One region of the Asticcacaulis sp. MM231 genome, then DNA from elsewhere that is predicted to be linked to it. Evidence: predicted binding sites of a transcription regulator. Region 1 holds the regulator's gene; the other holds the start of a gene.
What was found. Region 1 encodes LexA, which represses DNA repair genes until DNA is damaged. Its sites were predicted from a motif close to ATGTTCNCNANNTGTTCT; they were not measured.

Region 1 (10,861 bases):
ATCAGATAGCTGAACAGTTTAAGGCTTTGGGTGCCATGGGGCGCGGCCAAAGACCACCCGCTGAAAAAGCCGCAGAGGCGGTGCTGGCGTTTCTCAATCCTGAGTGATTGGGTTTGGGGGCAGTGCCCCCATAACCTGACCCTATCAAAAAAAAGCCCCGCCGAATTGGCGAGGCTTTTTCTTTGAGCAGGAAAGACTTGGGGCCGCAGCCCCCAAACCTCATCACTTAGCCGCGTTGCGAGACCGGAATATAGTCGCGCTGACCGGAGCCGGTGTAGAGCTGGCGCGGACGGCCGATCTTCTGACCTGGATCCTCGATCATTTCCTTCCACTGGGCGATCCAGCCCACGGTGCGCGCCAAAGCGAACAGCACGGTGAACATGGTGGTCGGGAAGCCCATGGCCGACAGGGTGATACCGGAATAGAAGTCGACGTTCGGATACAGCTTGCGCTCGATGAAGAACTCGTCGTTCAGCGCGATCTGCTCCAGTTCCTTGGCGACCTGGAACAGAGGATCATTCGGATCGCCGACAGCGGCCAGCACTTCGTCAGCCGATTGCTTCATGACCGTCGCGCGCGGATCGTAGTTCTTGTACACGCGGTGACCGAAGCCCATCAGCTTGTACTTGCGGGCCTTGACGCCTTCGATGAACTCAGGAATGCGCTCGGGCGTGCCGATTTCCTTTAGCATGTTGAGCGCTTCTTCGTTGGCGCCACCGTGCGACGGCCCCCACAGGCAGGCGATGCCGGCGGCGATACAGGCGAACGGGTTGGCGCCCGACGAACCGGCCAGACGGACGGTCGAGGTCGAGGCGTTTTGCTCGTGGTCGGCGTGAAGGATGAAGATGCGGTCCATCGCCTTGGCCAGAACCGGGTTCACCACATACTCTTCGGCCGGTACGGCGAAGCACATGCGCAGGAAGTTTTCCGAATAGCTGAGCTTGTTCAGCGGATGCACGAAGGGCTGGCCGACGCTGTATTTGAAGGCGCGGGCGGCGATGGTCGGCATCTTGGCGATGAGACGGTGCGCCGAGATTTCGCGCTGCTTCAGATCGTGGATATCCAGGCTGTCGTGATAGAAGGCCGACAGGGCGCCGACAGCGCCGGTCATGATGGCCATCGGGTGGGCATCGCGGCGGAAGCCCGAGAAGAAGCGGTCGAACTGCTCGTGCAGCATGGTGTGACGCGTGATCGTCGTCTCGAACTCTTCCGATTGCGCGGCGGTCGGCAGTTCGCCATGCAGCAGCAGATAGCAGGTTTCAAGGAAGCTGGACTTTTCGGCCAGTTGTCCAATCGGATAACCGCGGTGCAGCAAAACGCCCTTGTCACCATCGATAAAGGTGATCTTGCTTTCGCACGAGGCCGTGGAGGTGAAGCCCGGATCGTAGGTGAAGGCGTCGGTTTCGGCATACAGCTTGCGGATGTCGATGACGTCCGGTCCGAGCGTGCCCTTCATCACAGGGAGATCGACGGCCTTGCCTTCGAAATTGATTTGGGCGGGGTTAGTCTGGCTCATATTACGCTACCTCAGATAAGGTTTCGACCCTTGGCGGGGCCTGTGTGCGGCGCACCTAAAATCGGCGTCGCGCCTGCTATATAAACACTCCTTCTAAATGAAAAGCCCCCCTTTTAAGCGAAGGAGGCTCTCTTCGCGGCCAATGGAGGCCAAAAGTCTGGAAATATCCGGTGCGGGGTGTCCGGCAGAGAGAATTCCACGCAGCACAGGGCCGATCTTTCCGAAGCCAACACCTTCATTTTCAACGAATTTTTTCAATTGTCCGTCAATATAATCGGCGTCCCAGTTGTCCCATAGCAACACATTTTCGTGAAGACGCTTGAGGCGAGAAATTGTTTCTTCGGTGAGCAGATTTTTTGTCTTTTCATCAAGCGGCACCGGCCCTTTCGTCAGCGCAAAATGCGCGGCCTGCGCCAATTGCACGATGGTCTGGGCGCGCTCCTTGACGAGGGGCAGGGTGCGGGTGAGGATTTCGCGCGTGTCCGGCGCTTCCTTGTGGCCGGTGGCGATCAGCTCGGCCATGACCAGATTGACCAGGCGCGCATCATCAGCCACGCGGATCCAGTGGGCGTTGACCGAGCCCAGCTTGGCGAAATCGAGCCGCGCCGGCGCCTTGTTGATGCCGCTGACATCGAACCATTCAATGGCTTGCGCGTCGTCGAAAATCTCGTCATCGCCATGCGACCAGCCAAGGCGTGTCAGGTAGTTGCGCATGGCTTCGGGCAGATAGCCAAGGCTCTGGTATTCACCCACCGCCTGCGCGCCATGGCGCTTGGAAAGCTTGGCGCCATCGGGGCCATGGATCAGCGGAATATGCGCGAAGGTCGGCAACTCCCAGCCAAAAGCCATATAGATCAGGCTCTGGCGCGCGGCATTGTTCAGGTGATCGTCGCCACGAATGACGTGGGTGATGCCCATATCATGATCATCGACCACGACAGCGAGGTTATAGGTCGGGTTGCCATCGGAGCGCAGCAGGATCAGGTCGTCCATGTCCTTGGTGTTGAAGGTGACGTCGCCCTGCACCGCATCGGGCACCACGAGGGCGTCGCCCAACGGCCCCTTGAAGCGAATAACATGCGGTTGCTCCAGTTCGGCCTCAGTCGGCGTGCGGTCTCGCCACGGCGAGCGCAGGGCATGACCCGCCTCACGGGCTTCCTCACGGGCCATTTCGGTTTCTTCCTGCGTCATGAAGCAGGCATAGGCGCGCCCCTTGGCCACCAGCTCGGCGACAGCCTGCTTGTGGCGCTTTTCGCGCGCATGCTGGAAGACCACGGTGTCGTCAGGCTTCAGGCCAAGCCAGTCGAGCCCCTCGAAAATGGCGTCAACAGCGGCCACAGTCGAGCGTTCGCGGTCAGTGTCCTCCACGCGGATCAGGAACTTGCCGCCGGTATGTTTCGCATAGAGCCAGTTGAACAGGGCCGTGCGGGCGCCGCCGATATGCAGGTAGCCGGTCGGCGAGGGAGCGAAACGGGTGACGACTTGCGATTTTGGTTGGGTCATGGTCATTTACGGTAAGGGGGGGAAGGTTTGTGAGCGTCTTATAGCTCTCTTTGCCGCGAACCCAAGGTCTTTCATCGTATTTTTGGGCACTTTGGGGCGATGTGCGTTTGAAATCCGCAATTCTTTTCATCAAAAATCGCACGGTGGATGCGCTGAGCCTGCAGGCCGGGCGGCTGTTTCTGTGGCTGCCGGTCGCTATGGGATGCGGTGCAGCCGCCTATCTCAGCCTGCTGTTCGAGCCGTCATGGCTATGGGTGGGCCTGCCGTCTCTGGCGATAGTGGCGGCTCTGTCGGTCATGCGGCGCTTTAATTTAGCTGGATATCTCCTTAATTTTGTAGTTCTTTTATGTGCTTTCGCCTTGGGTGTTATGGTGTGCAAGCTGCGCACTGAGCATGTGCGGGCGCCGGTATTGGGCTCGGAGATCTCCACCTATACCCTGACCGCCTATGTGGTCGATATCGTGTCGCCAAGCGAAGACCAGCCGCGGCTGTTGCTGGCGCCGATATCGCTGCGCGGCGTGAGGCCGGAAGCCACACCGCTGCGGCTGCGCGTGACGCTCAAGCCGGGCACGGTGGAGGCGATCGCCTGAAACCAGGTGATGCGATCTCGGTCTTCGCCATCCTCAATCCGCCGCCGCCGCCGAATATGCCGGGCGGATATGATTTTGCCCGCGCCGCCTGTTTTCAGTGCATCGGCGGGGTTGGGATGGTCCCCGGCCAGCCGCGCATCGTATCCGCGGACAAGCCGGGCTGGTGGCTGGATATGATCCTGAAGCTCAATCAGCTGCGCTGGTCGATCACCGAAAAACTGGTGGCCGGCATCACGCCGGAATTTGCCAATGGCCGCGCCATCGGCGGCTTCGCGGCGGCTTTGGTGACCGGCCATGAAACCTTTATTCCGCAGGCCCTGATCCAGGATATGCGCGATTCCGGCCTCGCGCACATCCTGTCGATTTCAGGTTTCCATATGGCGATTGTCGGTGGCTTCGTCTTCTTCGCCCTGCGAGGCCTGATGGCCGCCGTGCCGTGGCTGGCCCTGCATGCGCCGATCAAGAAATGGGCGGCGGGGCTGAGCATCATCTGCATCCTGCTCTATCTTGCCATATCCGGAGCGCCGGCGCCGGCCGTGCGCTCGGCGGTCGTGGCCTGCGTCGCTTTCGGTGCCATCCTGCTCGACCGCCGCGCCTTGAGCCTGAGAGCGCTGGCCATCGCCGCCATCGTCGTGATTTGCCTGACGCCGGAGGCCGTGATCCAGCCAGGCTTCCAGATGTCGTTCAGCGCCACCGCCGCCCTTCTGGCGCTGGCGGAAACGCTCAAGCCTCCCGTTACTGAAATCAGCGTGCCGATGTGGGTTAAGGCCATCCAGTCGGCCCTGCGTGGGCTTTGGCTGTCGCTTCTGGCCTCGGTCGTGGCGACCGCCGCTACCACACCTTTCGCCATCGCCTATTTCAACCGCTTTTCGGTCTACGGTCTTCTGTCCAACCTGTTCGAGGCGCCAGTTACCGCCTTTGTGGTGATGCCGTCACTGGCGCTTGGCACCGTCTTTTCCGCCACGCCGATTGGCTTGCTGTTCCTGCGTATCGCCGGGGCAGGGCTTTGGCTCATCGAGCGTATCGCCGCCATCACCGCTGACCTGCCGCACGCCGTGCTGAACTGGCCAAGCGCACCGGCCTATGTGCTGGCCATCTCATTTATCGGGCTGTTGTGGGTTTGTCTGGTGCGTGGCAAGGCCCGATGGGCCGGTCTGCTGGCGGCGTGCGCTATCCGGTGGTGGCCGCGCGTGACGCCGCCGGATATCTGGATCGACTCTGAGGGCGGTAATGCGGCGATCCGGGCGTCCGCAGGCGCCTATGTCATGCGCGATCGCGTGCGACAGTATGGTTTCACGCAATGGAGCCAGCATTACGGGCTGACGCCACAGAATATTAGCGCGCGATGCCGACTATATCTGCAAGGGCTATGGTTGCATGCCGAAGCCTGACGCCCCTATGAAGGTCGGTTTCTGGTTCAGCAACAAACCGCCTAAGCCAGAGCGCTTGACGGAACTCTGTTAAGCCAGCGATCTGGTGGTCCTGCGCAGTCCGGTCGGCGACTGGCAGGATGAATGCGCCAGCGTCAACCGTATCAGCGCCGGTGATTTCCGCACGCTTGGCGCCCTGCAACTGACGCGCCAGACGGATACGCAAAAGGGCTGGGAGATCAAGGCTGCCCAGCCCTTGCGTGGTCATCGCTACTGGTCAAACCCCTCGCAAGCCGAGGGCGACGCCGTCTATTAGTGGTAGCGCCGCATCAGGCCGACCAGACGGCCCTGAACCTTGACCTGACCGTCGTTGTAGATCTTGGTCTTGTAGTCCGGATTGGCGGCTTCAAGGGCAATCGAGCCGCCCTTCTTGCGCAGGCGTTTCAGCGTGGCGGTGTCTTCATCGACCAGGGCCACAACGATCTCACCGGACTGTGCCGTATCGGTCTTCTTGATGACGACGAAATCGCCATTCAGGATACCGGCATTGATCATCGAATCGCCTTCGATTTCGAGGATATAATGCTCGCCGGCGCCCAGCAGGGCTTCGGGGACATGGATGCGGTCGCGTTCCTGCCCCATTGCTTCGATTGGCACACCGGCGGCGATCTTGCCCAGCAGCGGCAGTTCGCGGGTGTCGTCATTGATGGGAGCGGAGTTTTCAAGTGGACGTGAGCCTTCAACCACTTGCGGCACAAAGGCCTGACGACCGCGCGGCGGTGCAGAGGCCGTGGCCTGATCGGGCATCTTGATGACTTCGAGGGCGCGGGCGCGGTGCGCCAGGCGACGGATAAAGCCGCGCTCTTCCAGCGCCGTGATGAGGCGGTGGATACCTGATTTCGACGCCAGATCGAGCGCCTCTTTCATTTCATCGAACGATGGCGAGACGCCGCTTTCCTTGATGCGTTCGTGAATGAACATCAGGAGTTCGCGTTGTTTGGTCGTCAGCATAGAACACCTATTTCGCAATGCCTGTCTGCGTGTTCACAGAACAAGTCATGAACCAATAGCCGATGTTCTATATGTGTTCTTGTTAATGTCAAGCTAACGCCGCAAAAATTACCGCATTTTTGCTTAAATGGACAACAGGGTCCGCGTCGCTTCGGTGACATCGCCTTGGCGCATAAGGCTTTCGCCCACCAGCATGGCAGTGGCGCCGGTGCGGGCCAGACGCCTGACGTCAAACGGCGTGAAAATACCGCTTTCTGCGACCAGAATATGCTCAGGCGTGACCATATGGGCCAGTTCTTCGGTCACGGCCAGATCGACATGAAAATCTCTTAGATTACGGTTGTTTATACCAATCAGCTTTGATTTCAGTGTAAGTGCGCGGCGCATTTCTTCGGCATCGTGAACCTCGACCAGGGCGTCCATGCCGTAGTGATGCGCGGTATCGATCAGATCGGCGGCCAGCGAATCATCGATCATCGCCATGATGACCAGGATGGCGTCAGCGCCCAGGCTGCGCAATTCGGTCACCTGCCAGGTATCGACGAGAAATTCCTTGCGGATACAGGGCAGGGATACCGCCCCGCGCGCCGACTGGAAGTGCAATTCGTGGCCCATGAAGCTTGGGTTATCGGTCAGGATCGACAGGCAACTAGCCCCACCGGCCTCATAACACTGCGCCAGATAGTTCGGATCGAAATCTTCGCGAATCAAACCCTTGGAAGGGCTGGCCTTCTTGATCTCGGCGATCAGCGACAGTCCGCCCGGTTGCTGATTGGCGATTAGCGCGCGGGCAAAGCCGCGCGTGGGGCCCGCAGCTTCGATCGCGGATTCGAGATCGCTCAGCGTCGTGTTGACGCGGCGCACGGCCACATCCTCACGTTTGTACGTGGCGATCTTCTCCAGAATATCCTGCATATCGTCTCCTTTGGCGGGCGTGGCGACACTATCATGTCGCGCCACGTCTTAGCCACTCAACACTTATGTTATAGGGGGGCGTTATAGGGCGGCGTCGTCCGGATCAGGGTATCGAGCGCGGCTTTCGCCTTGCCGTCATCGATCACGACCATGGCCAGTTCAACCCCTTCACGCAGCGTCTCGACCTTGTCGGCCACCAGGAAGGCGGCGGCGGCATTGAGGAGGACGATATCGCGGTAGGCGCTCTTTTTGCCATTGAGCAAGGCCAGAAGTTCCGCCGCATTATGCTCCGGCGCGCCGCCGGTGATATCGGCCAGCGCCGCGCGCGGCAGGCCCACGGCCTCCGGCGTGATCTTGAACAGGCGGACAAAGCCGTCACGCCATTCGGCCACATCGGTTTCGCCGGTTGTGGTGAGTTCGTCGAGGCCAGATCCATGCACCGACCACGCCTTGACGGCGCCAAGCTGGCCAAGCGCCTGCGCGATGGGTTCAACAAAGCGCGGCGAGGGCACGCCGACCACCTGACGTTTGGCGCCGGCCGGATTGCTGAGCGGGCCCAGCAGGTTGAAAATGGTGCGGAAACCCAGTTGCTGACGGATCGGCGACACGTGCTTCATGGCGCCGTGATGCGACTGGGCGAACATGAAGCAGATGCCGGCCTCATCGAGCGCCGTCCGCTGTTGCTCCAGTGTCGCTTCAATATTGACGCCGATCGCCGCCAGCACATCGGCGGTACCGGATTTCGAGGTGATGGCGCGGTTGCCGTGTTTGGCCACTTTCAGGCCGCCACCGGCCGCCACGAAACCGACGGCGGTTGAGATATTCAGCGTATGCAGCCCATCCCCGCCGGTGCCGCACACATCTATCACATCGTAGGGATGATCCAGATGGATGGCGGCCTTGCGCATGGCGCGGGCGCAGGCGGCGATTTCGCCAACCGTTTCGCCACGAATACGGATCGCCGTCACGGCCGCAGCCACCTGAGCTGGGGTCGGTTCGCCGCGCAGGCAGGCCGAGAAGAAGGACTCGGCGTCTTCTTCGTTCAGGGTGGTGCCGTCAGCCAGTTTCGACAGCAGCGGCTTGAAGGCGTCAGACATAGAGGTTGTGGTTCTCGATACCGGCGAGGTCGAGGAAGTTCGACAGCAACTGGTGACCGCCTTCGGTAGCGATCGATTCAGGGTGGAACTGGACGCCGTGGATCGGGCGCGTCTTGTGCTGCACGCCCATGATCTCGCCGTCTTCGGTCCAGGCGGTCACCTCCAGATCGTCGGGCAGGGTTTCGCGCTTTACCGCCAGCGAGTGATAACGTGTCGCTGTAAATGGATCGGGCAAGTCTTTGAAAATGCCTTTGTTATTATGGTGTATCTGGCTGGTCTTGCCGTGCATCAGGGTCTTGGCGCGGATGACATCACCGCCATAGGCCTGACCGATCGACTGGTGACCGAGGCAGACGCCCAGAACCGGCATGTCTTCGGGGGCGGCGCGCAGCAGCGGCAGGCAGATGCCGGCCTGATCGGGGGCGCAAGGGCCCGGCGACAGCAGGATGGCTTTCGGCGCCAGCGCCAGGGCGTCCTGAACGCTCAGCGCGTCGTTACGATAGACCTGCGTCTCCGCGCCAAGCTCGGCCAGATAATGGACGAGGTTGTAAGTGAAACTATCATAATTATCGATAACCAAGATCATTAAGGCCTCCGTAAGCGCAGTCTGGTAAGGTGTCTCTCACCCACTAACAACAGCGCGCCCACACATTCAGCATGTATCTAAGCAATTGCATCCGCCTTTCCAAGCCTAAACATCACAAGACTTTTGTGTCGTGCCAAATATCCGTAAGGTGCGGCGCATGACATCGAATTCGTAACGGATTAGCGGACGCACAAACAAGCGACCTGAGCGACGAGCGCCTTTACGAGGCCATGATGCTGCTCAACAGGCCGATGAAGAAGCGCGCCCCAGGTTATGTGCCGATCATTGCCGTGCTGGGTGTTGTCAGCGCCGGCATGTTTTTTACCTATACCATGACCCGTATGCCGATGAACGGCGCCGTTAACGCGGTCAAGGTGGCGTCGCTCAATTCTGCACATCAGACGGACGGTGGGACAATGCTGTCCGGACTGGCCGTGCCGCAAGTGCAGTTTCGTGCCGTCGATTTCCAGCTTTCGAGCGCGCAGCTCCCCGCTGCCGCTGAACAAACAGCCGGTATCGATCAGAACGAATTTGTCCGCGCCAAGATGGCCCTGGAGTCACCGACCCAGGAAACCATCAATCTAGATAATTAATTAGTTCTGGCTGTAGACGTAACGCCAGGCGTCCTGCGCGGCCTTGATGAGCGCACCTGCCTTGTGACAGGTTTCCTCATACTCGGTTTGCGGTACGCTGTCGGCCACCACGCCGGCGCCGGCCTGCACATAGATCATATGATCCTTGAACAGGGCTGTGCGCAGCACGATGCAGACATCGACGCTGCCGCCGCTGGAGATATAGCCCGCACCGCCGCCGTAAAGCACGCCGCGCTTGACCGATTCCAGTTCGTCAATGATCTCCATGGCGCGCACCTTGGGCGCACCTGAGAGCGTGCCGGCGGGCAGGGCGGCCAGCAGGGCATCGACCGCATCCAGATCGTTCGGGGCATCGCCTTCTACATTGGAGACGATGTGCATGACGTGGCTGTAGCGCTCGATGACGAACTTTTCAGTGACACGCACGGACGCGGGCTTGGCGACGCGGCCGACATCGTTGCGGCCCAGATCGAGCAGCATCAGGTGTTCGGAAAGCTCTTTCGGATCGGCCAGCAGTTCCAGTTCCAGCGCCTTGTCCTCGGCCGGTGTCTTGCCGCGGCGACGCGTGCCGGCGATCGGGCGGATCGTCAGTTTGCCATCACGGATACGGACCAGAATTTCCGGCGATGAGCCGGCCAGCTGGAAATCGCCGAAGTTCAGGTAGAACAGGTAGGGCGAAGGGTTGTGGCGGCGGACGCTGCGATAGAAGGCGAACGGATCAAGGTTAAACGGCGCCTCGAAGCGATGGCTCGGCACGACCTGGAAGATATCACCGGCGGCGATATAGTTCTTGGCGCGCTCGACCATGTTGCCGTAGCCCTGCGCCGAGGTCGGTGACGACAACGGCTCCTGGTGGTGATCGGTGGCGGCGGGCTGGGCGGCCAGCGGCACGCGCAGGTCGGATTCCACAGCGTCAAGACGCGCAAGGGCACCGCTATAGGCATCATGAGCCGTCCGGCCGTCCGGCCACACCGGGCTGGCGAGCAGGATCTCGTGCGCGACATTGTCGAAGACGCAGATCACCGACGGACGCACCAGACAGGCGTCAGGCAGGTTCAGGGGATCGGGATTGCCGGTGCCGAGCGGTTCCATCAGGCGGATCAGATCGTAGCCGAAAACACCGAACAGACCGGAGACCATCGGCGGCAGGCCTTCGGGGATATCCATCTTGTTGGCGGCCACAAGCGCGCGCAACGAATCGAGCGTCGGCTTGTCGTCCGGCGTGTATAGGCCTTTGGCGATATCACCGCCGGTGGCCAGTTCGGCCTTGTCACCAAAACAGCGCCATACGAGGTCAGGCGACAGGGTAAGTATCGAATAGCGGCCAGAGAGCGCACCGCCCTCAACCGACTCGAACAGGAAGCTGAAAGGGTGGTTGCGCGACAGTTTCAGATAGGCCGAAACCGGGGTTTCCAGATCATCGATCAGCTTGCGGCAGACGATATAGGGTTTGCCGGCGTCATACGCCTGGGTGAAGACGCCTTCGTTGGCGGTCAGGGAAGCGGCCTCGGCGATCACGGCTTGGCCTTTTCTGCGGGCTTCTTGTCATCCTTCTTGTCGGCCTTCGGATCGGCGGGCGTGATGCCCAGCGCCAGTTCGGCCGTGTTCGGATAGGTGGCGGTCTTGACCAGGGTGCGGGCTTCGGTGCGGTTGGTCGTGGCGATATCCTGCTGCACGCTC
Region 2 (10,861 bases), 910 kb from region 1:
AGGTGCAAGTCAAGCGCGTGCCGGTGGCGACCGAGGCCGGTGCGCCGGGCGGCTATTACAGTCCGGGCACGCTCGATGGTTCGCGGCCGGGCATGTATTACATCAATCTGCGCGATATCTCGGAACTGCCGAGCTGGACGCTGCCGACCCTGACCTATCACGAGGCCATTCCCGGCCATCATCTGCAGGGCACCATCCAACAGGAAACGCAAGGCCTGCCGCCTTTGCGCAAGCTGTCCAGCTTCAACGCCTATGTCGAGGGCTGGGCGCTCTATGCCGAGCAACTGGCCGGCGAGATGGGTATGTATGACTCCGATCCGGCCGGCCGCATCGGTTACCTGCACGACGCCCTGTTCCGCGCCGTGCGGCTGGTGGTCGATACCGGCATGCACGCGCAGGGCTGGAGCCGCGAACAGGCGATCACCTATATGGTCGAGACCGCCGGCAAGGCGCGCGGCGAGGCGACCGCGGAGATCGAGCGCTATTGTGTCTGGCCCGGTCAGGCCCTGGGCTACATGGTCGGCAAGATCGAATGGCTGCGCCTGCGCGATGCCGCCAAGGCGAAGCCGGGCTTCGATATCAAGCGCTTCCATGATACCGGCCTTCTGTGCGGCGCGGTGCCGCTGGATGTGCTGGCCGATGTTTATGAGGCTGCGGATTTGATTTAGGGCCGCATATCTTTCCCTTCTCCCTGCTTGCGGGGAGAAGGTGGCCGCAGTGAAACGAAGGCCGGGTGAGGGGCTTGCTTGGGGTAGCCCCTCACCCGGTCGCTTTCGCAAAGCTCGGCTCCCGTCCTCTCCCCATGGTCATGGGGAGAGGGGATTAACCCAGATAGAAAAAGGAAAAATGCCATGATCAATCGTCGTCATCTGCTGGTGGGGGGCTCGGCCCTGACCGCCGTTGCGGTCACTGCCTGCGCCAAGCCGGCGCCCAAGCCTGACCTTAACGCCACCTTCCAGTCGATCTATGATGAATTGCTCGACAATTCGCCGACCCTGGCCACCTCGCTCGGCCTCGACAAGGACAAGCGCGCCGGCCTCAAGGCGAAGCTCGATCCTTCGACGCCGGCGGAGCGCGCCCGCCAGCAGGCCTTTATCGAAAAGGCCCTGGCCTCGCTGAAGGGCATCGACCGCGAAAAGCTGACCGGCATGGATCGCATCAATTACGACACTGTGGTCTGGGACTATTCGCAGAGCCTGAACGGCTTCAAGAGCTTCGATTTCGGTTCCTTCGGCTATCCGGCGCCCTACGTGCTGACGCAACTGAGCGGCGCCTATCAGAGCGTGCCCGACTTCCTCGACAGCCAGCACAGCATCGAGACCAAGGCAGACGCCGACGCTTACCTCTCACGCCTCACCGGCTATGCCGTGCTGCTCGATCAGGAAACCGAGCGCTTCAAGGCCGACGTCGCAAAGGGCGTGATCCCGCCCGATTTCGCCCTGCAAAAGGCCCTGACGCAACTGAAGGGTCAGCGCAACACCAAGGCCGCCGACAGCGTGCTGGTGGCCTCGATCACCCGCCGCACCAAGGAAAAGGCGATTGCGGGAGACTGGAACGCCACCGCCACCAAGACTTATGAGGGCGAGGTGGTGCCGGCGCTCGATCGTCAGATCGCGGCCATCGAAGCGGCCCTGCCCAAGACGACGCACGACGCCGGTATCTGGCATATTCCGGGCGGCGAGGCCTATTACACCTTCGGCGCGCGCGGCGGCACCTCGACCGACATGACGCCGGATGAGATCCATCAGATCGGGCTCGACAAGGTGAAAGAGATCAGCGCCGAGATGGATGCCATCATGAAGGCGCAGGGCATGACCAAGGGCACGACCGGCGAACGCCTGGCCGCCATGGCCAAGGACCCGAAGTTCATCTACCCCAATACCGACGCTGGCAAGGACAAGCTGCTGGCCGATCTCAACAAGCAGATTGATGTCATCTTCGCCAAGCTGCCGCAGTTCTTCGGCACCCTGCCGACCTCCAAGGTGACGGTGAAGCGCGTGCCCAAGGCGACCGAACTGGGTGCGCCGGGCGGTTATTACATGGGCGCCTCGCTCGATGGTAAACGCCCCGGCGCCTACTATATCAACCTGCGCAACACCGCCGAGGTGCCGAGCTGGACCCTGCCGACCCTGACCTATCACGAGGCTATCCCCGGTCACCACATGCAGATCTCGATCCAGCAGGAGAACAAGAACCTGCCGGAACTGCGCAAGATTTCGGGGTTCAACGCCTATATCGAAGGGTGGGCGCTCTATTCGGAGCAACTGGCCGGCACCGACATGGACATGTACGCCACCGATCCGTTCGGCAAGATCGGCTATCTGCATGACGCCCTGTTCCGCGCCTGCCGCCTCGTGGTCGATACCGGCATGCACCACAAGAAGTGGAGCCGCGAGCAGGCCATGGATTACATGAACACCTATCTCGGCGATCCGAATGAAACCGAGATCGAGCGTTACGCGGTCTGGCCCGGTCAGGCGCTGGGCTATATGATCGGCAAGATCAAATGGCTGGAACTGCGTGAAAAATCAAAGGCCAAGCTCGGCGCGGCCTTCGATATCAAAAAGTTCCACGATACCGGCCTTCTGGCGGGCGCCGTGCCGCTGGCGGTGCTGGAACAGGTCTATACGGACGCCGGCCAGATCTAGGTTAGACCAGGCCCGCTTTGACAGGAGCCGTGCAGCATCAGCCTTAGGGTTGGTGCTGCTTTTTTGTGGCGGGTGTGCCCTCCGGCATCGGAATTGACAGCTTTGGCGTGTGAGCCGATACTTTCCTTGCCAGAGTTGGCGGGGATGAAATCATAAAACCGAGGACACGCCATGAACAAGAACACGATTTGCCTGTGGTACGACAAGGACGCGGAAGCCGCCGCGCGCTTTTACGCCGAAACCTTTCCTGACAGCGCGGTGGGCGCCGTTTTTCGCGCACCGTCTGATTTTCCCGGCGGCAAGGCGGGTAATGTCCTGACCGTCGAATTCACCGTCTGCGGTATCCCGTGCCTGGGTCTCAATGGCGGCGACGTGTTCCATCAGACCGAGGCCTTTTCCTTCGCCATCTCCACCGACGATCAGGAAGAGACCGACCGTTACTGGAACGCCATTGTGGGCAATGGCGGTCGGGAAAGCGCCTGCGGCTGGTGCAAGGACAGATGGGGGCTCTCGTGGCAGATCACCCCGCGTGTGCTCACTGAGGCCATGGCAAAAGGCGGCGATGTGGCCAGGCGCGCTTTTGAGGCCATGATGCAGATGGGCAAGATCGACGTCGCCAAAATCGAGGCGGCGGTGAGGGGATAGGCGGGCCGCTTTGTCGCCCAGGCGTAACCTGTTCAACGGGTGGGTAAAGCCGGTGGGCACAGGTCTATCGCGGCTTTCTCAGGCCGTTTTACCCGCACACAATGTGTCGCCAGCCCCTGAAAAGGTGTCGACGAGAAGTTTGCAGTAAGGGTCCGGCCATCGGCAAAGCTCGTCGTCTGGACAAGGCGATCCGCTGTTTCCCACCTGAAGCCGGTCAAGGCCACAGGTGCATTCCAGCCGTGGGCTATGCGAAAATCATCATGCGCGGCTTTCAGCCATGGCCCCGTGCGCCGGACTTCCTGCCGGTCGAGCGGCCATATGGTCGGCGTGCCGTAAAGCAGGGCGCGCGCAAAACGCGCCCCTTCCATCCCCGACACCTTCATCAGACCGAATTCCCACCGGTCCGAGGCGATGACGGAATCGTGGAAGACCGCGTCAAACAGAGGCAGCCGGTCCGCAGCGCCGAACAAAAGGCGGGCTTCGTCTTCCGTAGGCGTGAAGGTTTTGAAAAACAGGGGCAGACGATCAGACGGCCACCAGCCGCCGAAACGGTCCTTATCATTTTTAACTTTCCAGACGATGCTGACATGTGCCTGCGCCGTGCCGTGGGAATAATGCACAACGCCGGCACTCCAGGCGGTCGCGTTTTCGGAGCCCATGACAAGCTGATAGTGTGTCATGCCGAGCGAAAGACGCGCCAGACGGTTGTCGCGGTCCCGCATCATGGTCATGGGGTGGTCCGGGCTGTAGTCATGATAGAATTCACCATAGGCGTCGACATCGACAAAGACCTGATTGGCCCCTTCGGCGCGATGCTGCGCATAACGCGCGCCGGGCACAAAAGCGCCGGGTGCACGGACAATGGCCTCGCTGGACATTTCGCAGCCCATGCCGGCGAAACCTGTCACCGGCTTGCCCGTGCGATCCAGAACGCAGCCGGCGGGGTAGAGAGTTTGTCCCATAACACATAGGGCGACGTGTCTTCGCCCGGCGGCTGTCCATTGTCGAACACATCGTAAGGTCCGGCGAGGTAGCCCAGCGCCTCGGCTTTTTCAAGATAGGCGCTGCGCACGACATGCGCGTTTTTTGCGGGATTCTGATCATAGCTGAGGTTTATGCGTTCTATCCCCAGCGCCTTCAGGTCATCCAAGAATGCGAGATCGCGCCCGTCTCCCCACACATAGGCCTGGGGCGCGCCATACAGGCGCTCAAGATCGGGGACGGCCTTGTCGGTCAAGGTTCTGAACTGACCACGCCCCTTGAGCCTGTCGCGGTAAAAAATGGCCGGCGCCAAAGGATCGGGCGGGCGCACGGCAAACAGAATCTCGAGCCCCTCGGGTGTTTCATCGAAACTGTGATTCAGGCGCGCTTGCAGCCCATGATCATCTTTCAGGCACAGTTCCGACCGCAGGCCATCCCCCAGGGCATAGATCACGGCCCGGTCGCTGGTCAGATAACTCCAGGCTGGAAAAGACAGGCCCGCTGTCCCATCCAGACAGTGTTCTCGCTGATTGTGCTGGCGCCAGAAAGCGTCATCGACCTGGAAAGCCATCCCTTCGCCGTCCGGTATCAGCCATGTGCCCGTGGCGACCTGCGGGAGGGCCCAGTTCAGCTTTTGCTCCGGTGGCGCCCGGACGACGAGTTTCAAAGCGTCGCCCTCCGTCGACGCCGTGTAGGTGCGCCCTGTGGTATCCTGCCAGCGCCAGCCCTTGTCAACGGCTACGGGGGGCACACCTGCCTCGGCATCATGCTGAGGCGGCATGACGGATTGTGGTGTTTCGCCGGCGCGCGCCGCGTCAATGCGCAGTGTGCTGGCATCGATCGTAAAGGTCGTCTCACCTGCTTTTAGCGTGACAGGTTCAGCGTTTGAAGCACCTGCAAGAGCAATCATCAGGGCAACAAGGCCAGCAGGGCGAAGATGACGCGGCATGAGGGAGGGGCTCCTGATTTCAACCTGAGTTAACATGCGGGAGGCACGAAACGTCAAATCACGATCTGGTTCAGGGTCGGTTCGAGCGGCCACCTGGAGAGAACCGAGGGCTGATGGCAGTGGCCGTGTCTGCATTAATTATTTTATGCAGCAAACCCAGGCGACAAAACGGTTTTGGGCGAGCAAGAGAAGAGAACACGAAAAAAGACCGTGAGAACATATTGCGAACTTGGAACAAATGAGGTACATCGTGGTTTGTCAGAACGATTTAAAAGAAACACCCGGTGGCGGGAATCGTGACATAGGAGGGTTTGGTTATGTCATCTCAAGCGGTATTGAAATTGGTCGGTAAAAACGAAGCTGAAAAGCAACGCGCCCTCGAAGCGGCGCTGGCGCAGATTGATCGCGCCTTTGGCAAGGGGTCGGTGATGACCCTGGGCAAGAACGGCAAGATCGCGGATATCGAAGCGGTCTCCACCGGCTCGCTGGGTCTCGATATGGCGCTGGGTATCGGCGGCCTGCCGAAGGGCCGCGTCATTGAAATCTATGGTCCGGAATCGTCGGGCAAGACGACGCTGGCCCTGCACACCGTGGCCGAAATCCAGAAGCAGGGCGGCACGGCCGCGTTTGTCGATGCGGAGCACGCGCTCGATCCGAGCTATGCGCAGCGTCTGGGCGTCAATCTCGATGACCTGCTCGTCTCGCAGCCGGATAATGGCGAACAGGCTCTGGAAATCACCGATACGCTGGTCCGTTCGGGCGCCGTTGATATCGTGGTCATCGATTCGGTGGCCGCCTTGACTCCGCGCGCGGAAATCGAAGGCGACATGGGCGACAGCCTGCCCGGTCTGCAAGCCCGTCTGATGTCGCAGGCCCTGCGCAAGCTGACCGGCTCGATCTCCAAGTCGAAGTGCATTGTCATCTTCATCAACCAGATCCGCATGAAGATCGGCGTGATGTACGGCTCGCCGGAAACGACGACCGGCGGCAACGCGCTGAAATTCTACGCCTCGGTGCGTCTCGATATCCGCCGCACCGGCGCCATCAAGGTGCGCGACGAGAACATCGGCAACAGCGTCAAGGTCAAGGTGGTCAAGAACAAGATCGCGCCGCCGTTCCGCGAAGTCGAGTTTGACATCATGTTCGGTCAGGGCATCTCCAAGATCGGTGAGATTATCGATCTGGGCGTCAAGGCCGGCCTCGTCGAGAAGTCGGGATCCTGGTACTCCTACAACTCGACCCGCATCGGTCAGGGCCGCGATAACGCCCGTGACTTCCTGAAAGCCAATCCGGAAATGTGCAACGAGATCGAAAAGGGCATCCGCAACAAGTCGGTGGTCCTGGCCGAGGAACTGCTGGGCACGCCGGAGCCGGACGCCAACGAAGGTGACGAGTCGCTGTAGGCTCCAGATTACGCGCGTGATCTGGCAAGGGCGCCCCTTGCGGCGCCTGAGCAAAAAACATGATCGGGCCGGACCGGCTCCAAACCTCCGGTCCACCGGCCTGATCAGGAAAAGACGCCCCGCAACGGGCGTCTTTTTTGTTTGTTGCAGCAACAGATGCCACAGAGCGGCAAAAAGATAGCCTTAGCGGTGCAAAGGTCTTTGCGCTTGTTGTGAAGCCCCTCTATATACAACCTCTTATTTGCCCATCTACCTCGAACTGAAGCAGACCATGCCGTCCTTAAATCAGATACGTCAGACCTTCCTCGATTACTTTGCCAAGCAGGGCCACGAGGTCGTTTCGTCCTCCTCGCTCGTGCCGCACAACGATCCGACCCTGATGTTCACCAATGCGGGCATGGTGCAGTTCAAGAACGTCTTTACCGGCGCGGAAACGCGGCCCTACAATCGCGCCACCACGTCGCAGAAATGCGTGCGGGCCGGCGGCAAGCATAACGACCTGGATAATGTCGGCTATACCGCGCGCCACCACACCTTCTTCGAGATGCTCGGCAACTTCTCCTTCGGCAACTACTTCAAGGCCGAAGCGATCGAGTTCGCCTGGAACCTGATGACCAAGGATTACGGTCTCGACAAGAACCGCCTGATGGCGACCGTCTATATCGATGACGATGAGGCCTTCGACCTGTGGAAGAAGATCGCCGGCCTGCCGGAATTGAAGATCGCCCGCATCGCCGGTTCGGATAACTTCTGGTCGATGGGCGATACCGGCCCCTGCGGCCCGTGCACCGAAATCTTCTACGATCACGGCGATCATATCTGGGGCGGCCCTCCCGGCACGCCGGAAGAAGATGGCGACCGTTTCGTCGAAATCTGGAACCTCGTCTTCATGCAGTTCGACCAGTCGGCCGACGGCACGCGCGTCAGCCTGCCCAAGCCGTCGATCGATACCGGCATGGGCCTTGAGCGCGTCGCCGCTGTGTTGCAGGGCGTGCACAACAATTACGACATCGACCTGTTCCAGACCCTGATCAAGGCCAGTGTCGAGGCCACTGGCGTCAAGGCCGAGGGCGATAATCTGCCGTCGCACCGCGTCATCGCCGATCACCTGCGTTCGTCGTCTTTCCTGATCGCCGATGGTGTCACGCCGTCGAACGAAGGTCGTGGCTACGTCCTGCGCCGCATCATGCGCCGGGCCATGCGCCACGCCTATCTGCTGGGCGCGCAGGAGCCGCTGCTGCACAAGCTGGCACCGACGCTCGTCGCGGAAATGGGTGGCCACTACGGCGAACTGAAACGCGCCGAGGCCAGCATCATCGATACCCTGCGCCAGGAGGAAGAACGATTCCGCCGCACGCTTGGCCGTGGCATGACCCTGCTCGACGAAGCGACGCGCGACCTCAAGGACGGCGACGTCATGAACGGCGAAACCGCCTTCAAGCTTTACGACACCTACGGCTTCCCGCTCGACCTGACGCAGGACGCCATTCGCGGTAAGGGCCTGACCGTCGATACGGCCGGTTTCGACACTGCCATGGAAGCGCAAAAGACGCGCGGCCGTGAAAACTGGACCGGCTCCGGCGAAAAGGCCCAATCGGCCGAATGGTTCACCATCAAGGACGCCATCGGCGCTTCGGACTTCGTCGGTTACGATCACCTGAACGCCCAGGCGCACGCACAGGCGCTGCTGCTCAATGGCGAGCAGGTTGGGGAAGCCATTGCCGGCGATACGGTCGAGGCGGTTTTTGAAAAGACGCCGTTTTATCCCGAAGGCGGCGGACAGGCCGGCGATACCGGCACGGTCGAGCTTCTGCATGGCCAGGGCGTTATCAAGGACACCTATCGTCAGGCCGGCGAGCTCATCGTGCACCTGCTTGAGATCACCGAAGGCACGCTCAAGCTTGGCGACAAGGTCGAGCTCAGGGTCGATCCTGAAAAGCGCCACACCACGCGCTCGAACCACTCGGCCGCGCACCTGCTGCATGCCGCGCTCAAGCACGTTCTGGGCGCGCACGTCGCGCAAAAGGGCCAGTTGGTCGATGCCGACCGCATGCGCTTCGACTTCAGCCACGGCGCGCCGCTGAGCGATGCCGAGATCGAACGCATCGAAGACGAGGTCAACGCGGTCATCCTGCAAAATCAGGCGGCGGCCACCAAGCTGATGTCGCCGGAAAAGGCCATCGAAGCCGGCGCCGTGGCGCTGTTCGGGGAGAAGTACGGCGAGGAAGTGCGCGTGCTGGCGCTCGGTCATGCGCTCGAAGGCGAGGGTGACTATTCGGTCGAACTGTGCGGCGGCACCCACGTGTCGCGCACCGGTGATATCGCCCTGTTCAAGATCATTTCCGAAGGCGGCGTGGCGGCGGGCATTCGCCGCATCGAGGCCTATACCGGTGAATCGGCGCGTCAGTTCCTGCTCGATCAGGCGGGCGTGGCCACGGCTCTGGCCGATCAGTTCAAGGTGCCGGTCCATCAGGTCGGCGCCCGCGTCGAAGCCCTGATCGCTGAGCGCAAACGCCTCGAAAAGGAACTGTCCGAAGCCAAGCGCGCGCTGGCGGTGGGCGGTGGCGGCGCGGCCTCCGGGCCTGAGGAGATCAACGGCACCAATGTGATCGCCCGTGTGCTGGATGGCGTCGGCGGCAAGGATCTGCGGCCGCTGGCCGAGGATTTCAAAAAATCAATTGGCAGCGGCATCGTAGCGCTGGTCGGCAAGCTCGATGGCAAGGCGGCGGTCACCGTGGCGGTAACGCCTGACCTGACCGGCAAATATAACGCTGCCGAGCTGGCCAAGGCGGCCGTGATCGCCATGGGTGGTCAAGGGGCGGGCGGCAAGGCCGACTTCGCCCAGGGTGGCGCGCCCGATGACAGCCAGGCCGATGCGGGCATCGCAGCGGTCAAGGCGCTGATCTAGTTCGCATTCCGATCTGATGGAATCAGATAGGCGCTCTTAGTTTTTTGTGTTTACGCGCTTTTTGATCCAAAAAGTGTGTCACACTTTTCGGAAAGCGCTCCAGCGGCTATCTGGCGCATAGCGTCCTTATGTTCCATGCTATAACCCTGCATCTTCTTTTCAGATGCAGGGTTTTTCTATGAACAGACTATCGGGCAAGACGGCATTGATCACCGGTGCGGCCAGCGGCATCGGCGCGGCCATCGCTGCGGCCTTCGCTGCCGAGGGCGCCTATGTTGTCATCAGCGATATCAATGTGGAAAAAGGCGAGGCCGCAGCCCGGGCGCTGGGGGACAAGGGCGGCTTCATGGCGCACGATGTCACCGACGAAGCGCAGTGGGCGGCGGTGATGGCCGCCATCGTGTCAGACCGCGGTGGGCTCGATATTCTGGTCAATAATGCCGGCATCACCGGCACGGAAGGCGGGCATCCGCACGATCCGGAACACGCCAGTCTGGAGGATTGGCGCAAGGTCATTGCCATCAATCTCGACAGCGTGTTCCTGGGATGCAAGCACGCGATCCAGGCCATGCGCGCGGTCGGCAAGGGCGGCTCGATCATCAATATGTCGTCGCGTTCGGGGCTTGTGGGCGTGCCGAAAACCGCTGCCTATGCCGCCAGCAAGGCCGCCATCCGCAATCACAGCAAGTCGGTGGCGCTCTATTGCGCCGAACAAAATCTCGGCATTCGCTGCAATTCGCTCTATCCGGCCTCGATCCGCACCCCGATGTGGGACGGCATGATCGATGGCGCGGCCGATGAAAAGCGGATGCTCGATAATATGCCGCTGCATCGCTTTGGCCGGCCGGATGAGGTGGCGGCGGTGGCGATCCTGCTGGCGTCGGATGAAGCGACCTATATCACCGGTTCGGAATTCAATATCGACGGCGGCATACTGGCGGGGACATCGACCTCGCCGAAGTAGTCATATTCCATGCGTAAAAGCAAGGCCAACGCCGACAAGGTGAAGAGACTGATCAGGGTCGACTGCGCCACGGTCTTGGCGGCGCCTTCAAACCACAGGCCGTACATCTTCGTCTGGATAAAGACGCTGACGGCGGTGGGTGTGGCCGCTAGAAAGACACAGACGCGCAAGGTCAGTGGATCGACGCGAAGCAGGCTGAGCACAAGCGCGACCAAGGCGGGAGCGAGCAAAATCTTGCCGATAATGGCGATGGCACTAGTGGCGTCCGGACGGGTCAGGTTCGTCACGGGCATCAGAGCCAGCATCCCGCCCAGCGCCACGAGGGCGACCGGCGGGCCGGATTTGCCGAGGATATCAAGCGCG

Region 2: a site for LexA is predicted at 5,437-5,454, ahead of recA (recombinase RecA). Genes of this name have one in related genera too.

What each region holds. Positions count from the first base shown of each region.
Region 1 is NZ_OZ075108.1:1,967,647-1,978,507, reverse strand. It holds gene lpxB (lipid-A-disaccharide synthase) at 1-107, shown strand, start outside; gene gltA (citrate synthase) at 227-1,516, opposite strand; gene gltX (glutamate--tRNA ligase) at 1,610-3,019, opposite strand; gene ABQ278_RS09690 (hypothetical protein) at 3,127-3,609, shown strand; gene ABQ278_RS09685 (ComEC/Rec2 family competence protein) at 3,666-5,000, shown strand; gene ABQ278_RS09680 (hypothetical protein) at 5,086-5,295, shown strand; gene lexA (transcriptional repressor LexA) at 5,292-5,990, opposite strand; gene trpC (indole-3-glycerol phosphate synthase TrpC) at 6,114-6,905, opposite strand; gene trpD (anthranilate phosphoribosyltransferase) at 6,974-8,002, opposite strand; gene ABQ278_RS09660 (aminodeoxychorismate/anthranilate synthase component II) at 7,995-8,588, opposite strand; gene ABQ278_RS09655 (hypothetical protein) at 8,819-9,181, shown strand; gene trpE (anthranilate synthase component I) at 9,182-10,699, opposite strand; gene ABQ278_RS09645 (SurA N-terminal domain-containing protein) at 10,696-10,861, opposite strand, start outside.
Region 2 is NZ_OZ075108.1:2,876,725-2,887,585, reverse strand. It holds gene ABQ278_RS14135 (DUF885 family protein) at 1-668, shown strand, start outside; gene ABQ278_RS14130 (DUF885 family protein) at 852-2,648, shown strand; gene ABQ278_RS14125 (VOC family protein) at 2,820-3,293, shown strand; gene ABQ278_RS14120 (glycoside hydrolase) at 3,326-4,255, opposite strand; gene ABQ278_RS14115 (hypothetical protein) at 4,198-5,223, opposite strand; gene recA (recombinase RecA) at 5,541-6,626, shown strand; gene alaS (alanine--tRNA ligase) at 6,898-9,534, shown strand; gene ABQ278_RS14100 (glucose 1-dehydrogenase) at 9,713-10,498, shown strand; gene ABQ278_RS14095 (AEC family transporter) at 10,429-10,861, opposite strand, start outside.